One region of the Mesorhizobium sp. LSJC269B00 genome, then DNA from elsewhere that is predicted to be linked to it. Evidence: predicted binding sites of a transcription regulator. Region 1 holds the regulator's gene; each other region holds the start of a gene.
What was found. The regulator LexA, encoded in region 1, represses DNA repair genes until DNA is damaged. The targets are predictions, from matches to a motif close to TGTTCNNNNTGTGTTCNG.
Positions count from the first base shown of each region.

Region 2: the regulator LexA is predicted to act here: its motif matches at 2,200-2,217, upstream of X771_RS155550 (YifB family Mg chelatase-like AAA ATPase).
Region 3: the regulator LexA is predicted to act here: its motif matches at 2,344-2,361, upstream of X771_RS155705 (DNA recombination protein RmuC).
Region 4: the regulator LexA is predicted to act here: its motif matches at 1,961-1,978, upstream of X771_RS143975 (putative DNA modification/repair radical SAM protein).

Region 1 covers NZ_AYVN01000005.1:682,848-686,514, reverse strand. The annotation lists gene X771_RS148540 (ComEC/Rec2 family competence protein) at 1-2,150, shown strand, start outside; gene lexA (transcriptional repressor LexA) at 2,144-2,926, opposite strand; gene X771_RS148550 (GntR family transcriptional regulator) at 3,132-3,667, opposite strand, start outside.
Region 2 covers NZ_AYVN01000003.1:270,536-274,202, reverse strand. The annotation lists gene X771_RS155545 (malate synthase G) at 1-369, shown strand, start outside; gene X771_RS155550 (YifB family Mg chelatase-like AAA ATPase) at 573-2,105, opposite strand; gene X771_RS155555 (glycosyltransferase family 1 protein) at 2,358-3,422, opposite strand; gene X771_RS0133690 (glycosyltransferase family A protein) at 3,607-3,667, shown strand, end outside.
Region 3 covers NZ_AYVN01000003.1:237,584-241,250, forward strand. The annotation lists gene truA (tRNA pseudouridine(38-40) synthase TruA) at 1-289, opposite strand, end outside; gene X771_RS155720 (N-acetyltransferase) at 301-807, opposite strand; gene fmt (methionyl-tRNA formyltransferase) at 804-1,754, opposite strand; gene def (peptide deformylase) at 1,760-2,290, opposite strand; gene X771_RS155705 (DNA recombination protein RmuC) at 2,394-3,647, shown strand.
Region 4 covers NZ_AYVN01000009.1:169,449-173,115, forward strand. The annotation lists gene X771_RS143985 (aspartate aminotransferase family protein) at 1-439, shown strand, start outside; gene X771_RS143980 (glutamine synthetase family protein) at 475-1,860, shown strand; gene X771_RS143975 (putative DNA modification/repair radical SAM protein) at 1,980-3,215, shown strand; gene X771_RS143970 (UdgX family uracil-DNA binding protein) at 3,218-3,667, shown strand, end outside.

The DNA.
Region 1 (3,667 bases):
TGGCGGCCGGCGTCATCATTTATTTCTCGCTGGCCGGCGAGCCCGGCTTTGCGCAGCCAATCGCCATTGTGGTGCTGGCGACATGTTGCGCTGTCGCCACGCGATCGCAGCCGAGGACGCATCTGTTCTGCATGGCCGCGATGCTGTGCGCGCTCGGCGTCGTCGCCGCCAAGGTCGAGACCTGGCGCGCCGGAACGCAGATGCTCGGCTCCGAGATCCAGACACGGCTGACCGGCCGCGTCGTCAGTCTCGAACAGATGGAGAGCGGGCGCATCAGGCTGACGCTCGACGTGGTTTCGACCGCTTACCCCAAGCTGCGCTACGCCCCGGAGCGGGTCAGGCTCTCGGCGCGGACCGTTCCCGCCGATATGACCGCCGGCTCCCTGATCACCGGCTATGCCAGGCTGTTGCCGCCGACCGGTCCGGTGCGGCCAGAGAGCTCCGATTTCTCCTTCGACAGCTATTTCACCGGTATCGGCGGCAGCGGCTTCTTTCTCGGCAATCCGAAAACCATTGCTACGCAGGGACCGCCGCCGCTGACCGCGCGGCTCTCCTCGGCAATCGAGAACGCGCGCGAAAACATTGCCGACCATATCAGGGGCAAGATCGGCGGCGCCGAAGGCGAGATTGCCGCGGCGTTGATTGTCGGGGTGCGCGCTGGCATCCCGGACGAGGTCAACGAAGCGATGCGGCGCACCGGCATCTACCACATCATCTCCATCTCCGGCCTGCACATGGCGCTGGTTGCCGGCACCATCATGGCGTTGCTGCGTGGCGCCTTTGCGCTGTTTCCCGATTTCTCTTCGCGCCGGCCGGTGAAGAAATATGCGGCCGCGGCAGCGCTTGTCTCGATCGCCGCCTATCTCGTTATTTCAGGCGTCGTGGTTGCCGCCGAGCGCAGCTTCATCATGCTGGCGGTCATGCTTGTCGCCGTGCTGTTTGATCGCGCCGCACTCACCATGCGCAATCTGGCGATCTCCGCCATTGCCGTCATCCTGGTGTCGCCGCACGAGGTGGTCGGTCCCAGCTTCCAGATGTCGTTTGCCGCCACCGCCGCCCTTGTCGGCGCCTATGCCGGCTGGGCCGATTACCGCGCCGACAAGGTGAGAACGCCGTCGGCAAAGCGCTCCTTCGTCGGCTTCCTGTCGCGAAAATTCGCGCTGGCCATGGGCGGCCTCGCCATGACCTCGATCATCGCCGGCAGTGCAACCTTGCTGTTCGCCATTTGGCATTTTCAGCGTGTGTCGCCGCTCAGCCTGATCGCCAATCTGGCCGTGATGCCGATTGTTTCGTTGATCGTCATGCCCTTTGCCGTGCTCAGCGCACTGGCGATGCCGTTCGGCGCCGACGGGCCGTTCCTCTATGTGATGGGCAAGGGTCTGATGGCGATGATCGCTATATCGGCCTGGATTTCCGAGCGCTCGCCGGTCGACGCCGTCGGGCTGATCTCCATCCGCTCGGTGCTGTTGGTGGCGGTCGCCCTCGTCATCGCCACCATGGCCACCACCTGGCTCAGGCTGGCGGCCGTGCCTTTCGCGCTGGCCGGCCTGTTGACGGTGCCGCAGGTGCTTACGCCCGACGTGCTCATATCCGAGGACGCACATCTGGTGGCCATGCCGATCGGTGGCGGCGAACTCGCCCTCAACCGCGAACGCTCCAACGAATTCACCACGGACAATTGGAAACGGGCGCTGCGGGCCGAAACCATTATCCCGCCCGAGATTTTCGAGGCAACAGATACGCGGTTCGATCTCGATCCGCTCGATCTGCCGCCCGGGTCGCCCTTCTATTGCATGGGCGATCTCTGTATCGCCCGACACCCTTCCGGAGCCATTGTAGCCCTTGCCAAAGACCGCAAGACGGCGCGGCCGGCCTGTGCCTTCGCGAGCCTGATCGTCATCGATGACGCCACGGCCTACAATCCGTGCCGCGACCCGCTTGTGCTGGTCGTGACGAAGAAACAGCTGGCCCGCGACGGCAGCGCCGCCGTCTTCTTCGATCCGCAATCGGCAGCTGCAGCGCCAACCATCCGCTTCGCCGTCGACAAGCCGTATCGCCCCTGGCACGAGCAACGCCGCTTCTCCCGCGAAGCGCGCGGCCTGCCGCCTTACAACCAGCGTGAAAAGTACAAACCCAAGCCGGCTCAGTAGCGCCGGATCAATCCGACAAGCTTGCCCTGCACCTTCACCCTGTCCGGTCCAAAAATGCGGGTCTCGTAGGCCGGGTTGGCGGCTTCCAGGGCGATCGAGGCGCCCTTGCGGCGGAAGCGTTTCAGGGTCGCTTCCTCATCGTCGACCAACGCCACCACGATCTCGCCGGGGCTGGCTGTGTCGGCATTGCGGATGATGACCGTGTCGCCATCGAAAATGCCGGCCTCGATCATCGAATCGCCCTTGACCTCGAGCGCGTAGTGTTCGCCGCCCATGATCATGTCGGGCGGCACCGAGATCGAATGGGTCTGATGCTGGATGGCGTCGATCGGCACGCCGGCGGCGATGCGTCCCATAACCGGGATTGAAATCGCGGAAACGGCATCGTCATTGCCGGCAGACATCGAACGCGACGGCGAGCCCGGCTTGATCTGGCGGCCGAGACCGCCTTGGCCCATCCCGCCTTGTCCCTGGCCGCCTTGCCCTTGGCCGGCTTGACCAAGACTGCCCTGAATGACGCTCGGCGAAAACTTCCTCGCCGCGTTGAGGCCTGGTGCGATCGAGTCGGGTAGCCGCAGCACTTCCAGCGCGCGCGCCCGGTTCGGCAGCCGGCGAATGAAACCGCGCTCCTCAAGCGCCGTGATCAGGCGGTGGATGCCGGACTTGGAGGCGAGGTCGAGCGCTTCCTTCATCTCGTCGAAGGACGGCGGGATTCCGCTCTCCTTCAGGCGTTCATGGATGAACATCAGAAGCTCATGTTGTTTGCGCGTCAGCATCGCGGCCCCCAAGGGTTCTGAAACCAGAATCAGAAAAAACAAACCCAGAACAAACACTATCTGTTCCAGTTGTGTTCCGCAACCTTTTAAAGTTTAATGAATGTGTTGACGTTTTGTTCAGCGTAACGTTCGGCGCTGCGAGCGCCGCTCGTAGTCGTTGGCCGGCAACGGGGTGAAACGAAGACAAAGTGCCCTGCGTCGTCGGCTACGATCGCCGCTTCCTTTTCGGACGGGGCTGCGCAGCATCCGCGCCGGGTTCACTCTGGGCATAGACCTGCAGCGTGTAGCCGATGTGAGCGGTCATCAGAGTTTTCGCACGTTCGACGTCGCGATCGAGGGCCGCTTCCATCAGGGCGGTATGGTGTTCGATCGCCACGGCGTCGCGCAGGGCCGCCACGGCCTTCCGGTGGCCATCCGTGCGGCCGGCGGCGGCGCGCAGCGTCGGGGCCAGACCCAGAAAGCGGTGATGGCGATGCAATTGGTCGGAAATCGTCGCATTGAAGCGCAGCAGCCAGCTGGATGTCGCGGCACTGAGCAGCGCCGCATGGAAGGCATCGTGTTTTTCGTACCACGCGTCGACCGCATCATCCGATGGATCGTCGAGAACAGACCCGCACCGTGAGAGACGATAGTGGGCGGCAACGACCGCGTCTTCCCACTCACGGTCGCCCTCCTCGATCGATTCCACCAGCAGGGGCAGTTCGACCACCAGCCGCGCACGCGCCAAATCCTCGAGCTCCG
Region 2 (3,667 bases), on a different contig from region 1:
GGCTATGTCGTGCGCTGGATCGACCAGGGCGTCGGCTGCTCGAAAGTGCCCGACATCAACGATGTCGGCCTGATGGAAGACCGCGCCACGCTGCGCATCTCCTCCCAGCACATCGCCAACTGGCTGCACCACAAGGTGTGCTCGCAGATCCAAGTGATGGATTCGCTGCGGCGCATGGCGGCGATCGTCGACCTCCAAAATGTCGGCGACCCGCTCTACCGCCCGATGGCCACCGACTTCGACGCTTCAATCGCCTTCCAGGCCGCCTGCGATCTGGTGTTCAAGGGCCGCGAACAGCCGAATGGCTACACCGAGCCGGTGCTGCACAGGCGGAGGCTGGAGCTGAAGGCGAAAGCGCGGGCGAATTAGCGCCTGCATTTCCCTCCCCCTTGAGGGGAGGGTGGCCCGAAGGGCCGGGTGGGGTCCTGCGTGAAGTGCGGCGACTCCCTTCGGACGACACTACAAGCAATGTCAGCGCAGAGGCCCTTTCTCGGCTCGGCTTCAAAAATCGAGCATTCTTCGGCGATCCCACCCGGCCGCTTCGCGGTCACCTTCCCCTCAAGGGGGGAGGGTTAAGCCGCCTGCGCCACCCGCTCCGACATCATGCGGTAGGAAATCGCCTCGGCCAGGTGAATGCGGCCGACGGTTTCGCTGGCGTCGAGGTCGGCCAGTGTGCGCGCCACTTTAAGCACGCGGTGATAGGCGCGCGCCGAAAAGCCGAGTTTCTCGCTGGCGTCTTTAAGCAGCGACAGGCCGGCTGCGTCCGGCGCGGCGATGTCTTCGATAACAGACGGCGAGCAATGCGCGTTGGTGGTCGCGCTGGTCACGCCGAGCCGCTCGAACCGTTCGCGCTGGATGGTGCGGGCGCGCGCGACGCGCTGCGCAACGGCGGCACTTTTCTCCGCCCGATCCGGCCGGATCAGGTCGGCGGCCGAGACCGCAGGCACCTCGATCCTGAGATCGATGCGGTCGAGCAGCGGGCCGGAAATGCGCGCCTGGTAGTCGGTGCGGCAGCGCTCGCCGCGCAGGCAGCGATAGCCGGGCTCGCCGGCCATGCCGCAACGGCACGGGTTCATCGCCGCCACCAGCTGGATGCGCGCCGGATAGGTGACGCGGTGGTTGGCGCGCGCGATCATGCAGTCGCCGGTCTCCAGCGGCTGGCGCAGTGCATCCAAGGTCTGCGGCGTGAATTCGGGAAACTCGTCGAGGAACAGGACGCCGTTATGGGCAAGCGATACTTCGCCCGGCCGCGCCCTGATGCCGCCGCCGACCATTGCCGCCATCGAGGCCGAATGGTGCGGGGCGCGGAACGGCCGCCGGTCGGTGAGCTTGCCTTCGCCGAGCTCGCCGGCCACCGAGGCGATCATCGAGACTTCAAGAAGTTCCTTCGGTGCCAGTGGCGGCAGAATTGAAGGCAGCCTCTGCGCCAGCATCGATTTTCCCGAGCCGGGAGGCCCGACCATCAACAGATTGTGGCCGCCGGCCGCCGCCACTTCCAGCGCCCGCTTGGCGCTTTCCTGGCCCTTGATGTCTGAAAGGTCGGGCAGGTCGCGGGCCGAGACATGGATGCCGGGCTCGGGCCGCGACAGCACCTGCGTGCCGCGAAAATGATTGGCGATGGCAATCAGGCTGCGCGGCGCCAATATGTCGAAATCCTTGCCCGCCCAGGCCGCTTCCGGCCCGCAGCCGAACGGGCAGATCAGGCCCTTTCCCTCGGCATTGGCGCCGATCGCCGCCGGCAGCGCGCCGGCCACCGTGGCAATGGTGCCGTCGAGCGACAATTCTCCGAGCACGACATAGGAGGCCAGCATGTCGCCCGGAATGGCGCCGAGTGCAGCCATCAGGCCGAGCGCGATCGGCAGGTCGTAATGGCTCCCTTCCTTGGGAAGATCGGCAGGCGCCAGGTTGACCGTCACCTTCTTCGACGGCATCGACAGCCCCGACGCATGCAGTGCCGCCTGCACGCGCTCGCGGCTTTCGGCCACCGCCTTGTCGGCCAGCCCGACGATCTGCATGCCGACCTTGCCCGGCGCGATCATCACCTGGACATCGACCGGTACGGCCTCGATGCCCTGGAAAGCAACCGTGCGAACCCGCGCCACCATCTTGCTCTGCCCCCGGATATCGGCTCGCCTCGGCCTTGTGGTTCAGACCGCGAGCGACGTCAGGACAAGACAACCATAGATTTCAGGCCAAGGCAAGAACATTACAGGAACGTGCATTCGTGGTGGCTGCAGCGCGCTGTGCCGGTTGCAAAAAAGGAAGATGGTCAAGCAAAATGGAACGGCTGCTCCGCCTCCTCGACCGCGTTTAACAAGGGCGACAGAGTTCCTCCGGCAATCCGAGGCTGTTGCCGTCTAAGCGGTGACGAAGGCATCGACCGCACCTGAAAGGGATCGATCGATTGCGATTTGGGGTGGAAGCCACTCCATGACAGGATATCGGAAAGGCCAGGGCATGGCGATCCGGCGCGAAGAGCCGCTTTCCAGAAAAATCTCATTTACAAGGTCTATGAACCGCCCGCGGTCCCGTTCAACTCGTTTCAAAGTTTGCGTACGAATATGAGCCCGGGGTATTCGCCGCTCCTTCAGTGCCAAGACAGCCTCCGCGATGGATCGAGGATCGGGTGGAACTGTAAGCGAATAGTCGGCATCCAGATAAAGGTCTCGGCCACCACGGTTCGGCGTCGTGACCACTGGAAGGCCCGCGAGAAGATATTCCGTGCTGGCGAACATTGGTCCTTCCAGGTGAGAGAGACAGATTCCCACGGCTGCACGATTTAGATGCGTGTTCACCTGAGCCGGTGCCAATCGGACAGGCTTGCCGGTGCCGTCAAACTCGTTGATAAAGACGTGATGCGGCGCGAGCTCCCTATGCCGATTTATTCGCGCTCTTTCCGACTCCGTCGTGGAGGATCCGCTTGAATCTCGATAGAAGACAAATGCGCAACGCTGGATGCCAAGCGACAAGTCATGGCGCTTCCACGGAGCCAGCTGCGCATTGTAGATTGCATCAAATTCTACAGGGACGTCATCGAGAGGCCTGAATATGTGTTCGGAGGTTGTTGACGTCTTGTTGTGCAGGACGGCGGCCTCGCCGGACTGGTTCAACAGATCAGCCTCTGCCTGAGTGTTGGATAGGAAGATTAGCGAGTGACGGGGGTTCTTGAGTCTATGCAGAACGGCATAGGTCCGGATGGTTTTGACGCTAGCACTGTTTTCGATGGACCAGGTTGGCGAGATGAGAAACCAGGCGCGGTGGCTGCGTGGACGGAAAGGCATATGACTTGCTAGTCCGAGCGGCGTACCGGACATTCCCGAATAGGATATGAACGGATCGTCCGACAGCAAACTGGCCTGAAGAGCAGGTTGCGACTTCGCGGAAGGGTGCCCTTTTCTGAGGTTGTGGCCATGACGCAGCATGGCTCTGACAATCTCGAATTTGGTAGGAGGGCGATACCCGTGCTGTAGGGTCAACATGCGGCAATTGCGATCTTGAGTGCGGAGAAAAACTCGCTTCGATAGAGAGAAATTTGGCAAAGAAACACCGCCATTTGATCGACGGAATATCTCAGGCGATCAAATCTGGTGTACGGAGAAGCGCCTCTTGAAAGAAAACATCGTCCCAAGCGGAGCTGGTTCTCACATCGCGCTACCAACCGTATCCG
Region 3 (3,667 bases), on a different contig from region 1:
CCGTGGCCTGCAGGATGGCGATGCGCGCGCCTGCCGCCTGCAGGTGCGCGTTGACGGCGTCGCGCACCTTGTCGTTTGGCCATGCCTTGGCGAGGTCGACATGCGCCACCTGGGCGGGCGCATGCACGCCGGCGTCGGTGCGGCCGGCGGCGCGTATCCGCACCGCCTCACCGCAAAATTTCTCGATCGCCTGCTCTATCGCCTGCTGCACCGAAGGCTGATCCGCCTGGTGTTGCCAGCCGGCGAAGAGGCTGCCGTCATATTCGATATCGAGACGAAAACGCGGCATACACCCTTCGTTCAGGCGGCGAGTGCGGTAAAGGCCTGGGCGTAGACCAGTTTGCCTTTTTCGGGTGCGTCACCCCAGGCCAGCGCCTGCAGCGCTTCGCCCTGATATTCGCTCTCGAACTTTTCGGCGCGCGCATGGCTGTAGCCGAAGCGGCCGTAATAGGCCGGATCGCCCAACACAACGGCGAGCGTCTCGCCGCCATCCCTGAGGCGGATATGCGCCTCGCGGATCAGCGCACCGCCAATGCCCGAGCCGTGGAACGAAGGTTCCACCGCCAACGGCGCCAGCGCCACGGCTGCAAACTGCTTGCCGCCGTTCTGGACGAACAGCCTGGAAAACAGGATGTGGCCGACCACCTGGCCGTCTTCTTCCGCCACCAGTTCGACAACGGCGTCGCCGCCGGTGACCAGAGCGTCGACCAGCCCGGCCTCCGCCTGCTGGCCGAATGCGTGTTCCTCGACCAGGCGTATGGCCTCGCGGTCCCGCGGCGTCGCGCCGCGTATCGACATCATGCTCATGAGAACTTCATTCCTTTTTCGATCTTGGCCCCGCGCAGAAACTCCTGCGCGGCAGCGGGCTTTCCGCCCGCCCGTTGAACTTCGACCAGCCTGACCGCGCCCGACCCGCAGGCGACCGTCAGCCGGTCATCGAGAATTCCTCCCGACTCGCCCATGCTTTCAGAAAGCGTGCCTTCCAAAAGCGTCGAGCGAAGCAGTTTCAGCCGTTCCGTGCGGCCGCCGATGTCGGCCTCGCACCAGGCGCCGGGAAATGGCGACAGGCCGCGAATGTGATTGTGGACCTCCGCAGCCGGGCGCGTCCAGTCCACACGTGTCTCCGACTTATCGATTTTCCTGGCGTAGGTCACCCCGTCAGCCGCCTGCAAAGTCGATGCCAGGGTATTTGTCTCCAATCGGGACAGCGCTTCCACCATCAGCGTGGCAGCAATATTCATCAAGCGGCCGTGCAGATCGCCGGCCGTCATGTCGGGCTCTATGGCGCATTTTTCAACCAGTGCCACCGGACCGGTGTCCAGGCCCTCTTCCATGCGCATCACCATCATGCCGGTTTCGACGTCGCCGGCCATAATGGCTCGCTGGATGGGAGCTGCACCACGCCAACGCGGCAAAAGCGAGGCGTGGCCATTGAGGCAGCCGAGGCGCGGAGCCTCCAGAATAGCCTTCGGCAACAGCAAACCATACGCGACGACGACTGCGACATCGGCACGCAACGCATGGAAAGCAGCTTGCTCGCCCTCGCCCTTCAGCGACAGCGGCGTGCGCACTTCGATGCCCAGCCGCTCAGCCTCGCGCTGCACCGGCGACGGTGTCAGCTCCAGACCGCGGCGGCCGGCGGCGCGCGGCGGCTGGGTGTAGACGGCTGCTATCTCGTGCTCGGCCTCGGCAATCGCGCGCAGCACCGGCACCGAAAACTCCGGCGTGCCCATGAAGATGACGCGAAGCGGCATCTTCCCTATCCCACCAGCTTGCCCGGCGCCTTGTCCTTGGCGAGCTTCTTGAACTTCTTGACCACCATGTCGCGCTTCAGCTTCGAGATGTGGTCGATGAACAGCACACCGTTGAGATGGTCGATCTCGTGCTGCAGGCAGGTCGCCATCAGGCCTTCGGCCTCGATCTCCTGCAGCTTGCCGTCGCGGTCGAGATATTTCACGCGCACCGAGGCGGGACGCTCGACCTCGGCGTAATAGTCCGGGATCGACAGGCAGCCTTCCTCGTAGACCGAGCGAGCGTCGGCGCTTTCGAGGATTTCGGGATTGATGAAGACATGCGGCGCCGGCGGCTCGTCTTCCTTGGCGAGGTCGATGACCAGCATGCGCAGCGGCTCGCCGATCTGGATTGCGGCCAAGCCGATGCCCGGCGCATCATACATCGTCGCCAGCATGTCGTCGGCCAGATTGCGCAAAGGCGCGTCGACGCGTTCGACCGGTTTGGAAACCTGGCGCAGGATAGGATCGGGAAGGATGATGAGCGGCTTGATCGACATGGCGCCTCACCTAAAACGTCGCAGGAGAAGCGTCAACCGGTGCGAATCGGTCTCGTTCACGTTTTGATCTGTGCCAGGTCTGCGAATCGGCTATGCTGGCGGGATGAACGACCTGAGCACCATCCTTTCCGAACCCGTTGCCCGGCTTGGCGCTACGACGATCACGCTCGGCCATGCACTGGCCATCGGCGCGCTGGTGTTTCTCGGCCTGTTCCTGGCGCTTGTCGTGGCGCTGTGGCGATCGGCCAAGGCGCGCACCATCGCCGCGGCGGAAGCTGCCGACCACGCCCGCGACGCCGAGGCGCGGATGGCCGGCATTTTGCAAAGCCAGGCCGAGATGCAGGGCCGCATGGGCGCCATCGCCGACGTGTTCGGCGCAAGGCAGGCCGAACTCAACCAGTCGATCGGCCAGCGCCTCGACGCCATGACCGGCAGGCTCGGTCAAACCATGACCGAACAGACCAAATCGACGCATGAGAGCCTCGCCAAACTGCAGGAACGGCTGGCGGTCATCGACACCGCGCAAGGCAACATTCAGTCGCTGGCCGGCCAGGTCGTGCAATTGCAGGCGATCCTGTCCAACAAGCAGACGCGCGGCGCCTTCGGCCAGTCGCGCATGGAGGCGATCGTCGCCGACGGCCTTCCGATGGGCGCCTACGAGTTCCAGGCAACACTGTCAAACGGCAGCCGTCCCGACTGCCTGGTCAGGATGCCGAACGGTGCGCCGCAGCTTGCCATCGACGCCAAGTTTCCGCTGGAAGCCTGGAACGCCATCCGCGCCGCCGATGGCGCCGAACAACAGAAGATCGCGGCCCAGGCTTTCCGCCGCGACATCGAAATTCACGTCCGCGATATCTCGGAAAAATACCTGATCCAGGGCGAGACGCAGGACACCGCCTTCATGTTCGTGCCGTCCGAATCGGTGTTCGCCGAAATCCACGAGAATTTCGACGCCGTGGTCCAGAAGGCGCACCGGGCGCGTGTCATCATCGTCTCGCCGTCGCTTTTGATGCTGTCGATCCAGGTCATCCAGGCCATCCTCAAGGACGCCCGCATGCGCGAACAGGCGCATCTGATCCAAGGCGAGGTGATCCGGCTGATGGAAGACGTCGCGCGCGTCGACGAACGCGTGCGCCGGTTGCAGACGCATTTTGGCCAGTCGGCCAAGGATATCGACGAGATACTGGTGTCGACGTCGAAGGTGACCAAGCGCGGCCAAAAGATCGAAGCGCTGGAGTTTGGCGAAAGCGAAGCCGAAGTGCGCGGTGGCGGACCCGCCAAGGCCGAAGCCGGGGTGCGGGTGGCGGATTCCAAGACGGGGCAGCTCAGGCTACGTGTCGTCGAAGGCGACGATTAAAGCGCGTCGCGCTGAAACGG
Region 4 (3,667 bases), on a different contig from region 1:
CTACAATCGAACCAAGGAGCCGGGCTATTCCGGCATGGGCACGACGCTGTCGGCGAACCCGCTGCAGTTCGCAGCCATGCGCGCAACGCTCGAAGAGGTGATGACGCAGGAGAATTATGCCCGGATGGATCGCCTCGCCCTGCGGCTCGATGCCGGGCTGACCGGGGTCATCGATCGCTACAATCTGCCCTGGCATGTCGCCCGCGTCGGCGCCCGCGTCGAGTTCATCTGCGCCCCTGGCCCGCTCAGGAACGGCGCCGAAGCCGAGACTGCCCATGCGCCGGAGCTTGAGGCGGCTATCCATGTCGCGCTGGTCAACCAGGGCGTGCTGATCGCGCCCTTTCACAACATGATGCTGATCTCACCGGCCACCACCGGCGCCCAGGTCAACCGGCTGATCACCGCCTTCGCCACGGTTGCGGCAAGGCTGACGGCATGAGACAAGCTGCCAAGCCAAACTCGAGTACACTAATCATGACTTCACCTTCGGGCTCGACGCCCGCCGAGGCGCAAGCCTTTCTCGACGCCCATCCCGAAATCGAAGCCTTCGATATCGTCTTGACCGACGCCAACGGGGTCGGCCGCGGCAAGATCGTGCGCCGGCATGAGCTGAAAAGCATCTTCGAGGGCGGCCGCCACATGCCGATCTCGATCCTCGGCCTCGACATCACCGGCGAGGATGTGCACGAAACCGGGCTGATCTGGACGACTGGAGACGGCGACCTCAGGGCCTGGCCCATCCCCGGCACCCTGGTGCCGCTTTACGGCACCAACCCGCCGCGCGGCCAGCTGCTGATGGCGATGTACCATCTCGAGGGACAGCCAATGTCGTCGGACCCGCGCTTGGCGCTGGCCAGGCAGGTCGACATCTTGGCGGCCAAGGGCCTCTATCCCGCCGGCGCCTTCGAACTCGAATTTTTCCTGCTGGCCAATGAGCGCGATGCCGATGGCAAGGTGAAACCGGCGGACGCCGTGCTCGACGGCCGCCGCTCGGCCAAGACGGAAGTCTATTCCGTCGACCATCTGCACGGCATGGAGCCGTTGTTTTCCGACATCTATGCCGCGGCCAAGGCGCAAGGCATTCCGGCCGAAACGGTGATTTCCGAATACGCGCCCGGCCAGTACGAGCTGACGCTGAACTATCGCAAGGATGTCATGCGGGCGGCCGACGACCTCGTCATGTTGAAGCGGCTGGTGCGGGCGCAGGCGCGCCGCCATGGTGTCACCGCCTGCTTCATGGCCAAGCCGATCGAAAAATACGCCGGCTCCGGCATGCATTTCCATGTTTCGTTGCAGGACAAGAACGGCCGCAACGTTTTTGCCGAGGCTGGCGGCGAAAGCTGGTCGCTGCCGCTGCTGCAGGGGCTCGGCGGGCTGATCCAGACCATGGCCGAATCGATGCTGGTGTTTGCGCCGCACGCCAATTCCTGGCGGCGCTTCGTCTCGCAGTCCTATGCGCCGGTGGCGCCGACCTGGGGCGTCAACAACCGTTCGGTGGCGCTGCGCATCCCGGCGGGCGACGCCAAAAACCGGCGCATCGAGCACCGGCCGTCGGGTGTCGACGCCAATCCCTACCTGATCGCGGCAACGGTGCTGGCCGGCATCATCAAGGGTCTGGACGAAGGCCTCGACCCCGGCCCCGAAACCACTGGGAATGGCTATGAAGCCGCCGTCACGCGCACGACCATGCCGGTCGACTGGCGCGCCGCGATCGAGGCGGCGCGGGCCTCGAGCTTCCTGAAAGAGGCGCTTGGCGAGGATCTGCATCGCACCTTCGTGGCGATCAAGCAGTCGGAGTATCTGCGCGTCGCCCGCACCGTCAGCCAGCTGGATTACCACCTCTACCTCCATGAGGTCTGAGAGACCGCCTGGAACTCGGGCAGTCGTCCTGCTAGCCCGACGATCAGGCGGCGATTACTTTTTCGCCGCCTGCATCAAATGAGGTGGCGCTGCAGCCTTCAAGAACATATCATGAACGGATGAGCGCACCTACCGTCCGTGAAAAGCTGGCAATCCTGTCTGACGCCGCCAAATACGATGCTTCTTGCGCCTCGTCGGGCTCGGCGAAGAAGGATTCGCTCCAATCCGGCGGTATCGGCTCCACAGAAGGCATGGGCATCTGCCATTCCTACGCGCCGGATGGCCGCTGCATTTCGCTCCTGAAAATCCTGCTGACCAATTTCTGCATTTACGATTGCAGCTACTGCATCAACCGCTCGTCATCGAATGTGCGCCGCGCCCGCTTCAGCATCGAGGAGGTGGTGAAGCTGACCATGGATTTCTACCGGCGCAACTACATCGAGGGCCTCTTCCTGTCCTCAGGAGTCATCCGCTCCCCGGACGAGACCATGGCCGAGATGGTGGAGGTGGCGCGGCGGCTGCGGCTGGACGAAAAATTCTCCGGCTATATTCATCTGAAGACCATTCCGGAAAGCTCGGCCGAACTGGTCGAGCAGGCCGGGCTCTACGCCGACCGGCTGTCTATCAACGTCGAACTGCCGACCGATGAGGGCGTCAAGAAACTGGCGCCGGAGAAGAAGCCGGAAACGATCCGCCTTTCCATGGCGAACCTGCGCCGGAAGATGGAGGAAAAAGCCGAGCCGACGCTGAGGACCAAGAAGCGCGAACGCTTTGCGCCCGGAGGTCAGTCGACGCAGATGATCGTCGGCGCCGACAAGACATCCGACGACGGTATCTTACACTCCAGTGCGCGGCTCTATGGCAGCTACCATCTGCGGCGCGTCTATTACTCCGCCTTCAGCCCGATCCCGGATTCGTCATCGTCGCTGCCGCTGCAGAAACCGCCGCTGATGCGCGAGCACCGGCTCTATCAGGCCGACTGGCTGATGCGCTTCTACGGCTTTTCGCAGCCGGAAATCCTCGCCGGCAGCAGCGACGGCATGCTCGATCTCGCCATTGACCCCAAGCTCGCCTGGGCTTTGCGCAATCGGGCGAGGTTTCCCGTCGACATCAACCGCGCCGATCGGGAAGCGCTGCTGCGGGTTCCGGGTCTGGGCACCAAGGTGGTGGCGAAGATCCTTGAAACCCGCCGCCACCGACACATGCGGCTGGAAGATGTCGGACGGATCTGCCATTCGATCGCCAAGCTGAGGCCCTTCATCATCGCCGAAGGCTGGTCGCCGGGTAGACTGACGGACAAGACCGGCTTGCGCGACACGATCGTAAAGTCCTGCGAACAACTGTCTCTGTTTTGACCATGCAGCCGGCCCAGCTCGACCTTGCCCGATACACTGTCCGGCTAGCGAGCCAGACCGATTTCGCCGGTTGGCGCGATGCGGCACGGCGTCTGACGCTGAATGAGGTCCGGCCTGAGGATATTAGTTGGGGTGTCGGGTCCGACGCCAATGACCCTCGAGATGCCTTGCCGGCGGTGCCAGAGGGCGCGCAGCTTACCGTCCCGCGCGAGTTCATCGCCCATGCCGAAACCGCCTTCTGCCACTCCGACCCCGGCCGGTTTGCCTTTCTCTACTGGATGCTTTGGCGCCTGCGCACCGAGCCGAAACTGCTGGCGATCGCATCCGATCCCGACACCAGGCGGCTCGAAGCCATGGAAAAGGCGGTGCGGCGCGACAGCCATAAGATGCATGCCTTCGTACGCTTCCGGAAGATCGGCGACGGCGAGAACGAGCGCTACGTCGCCTGGTTC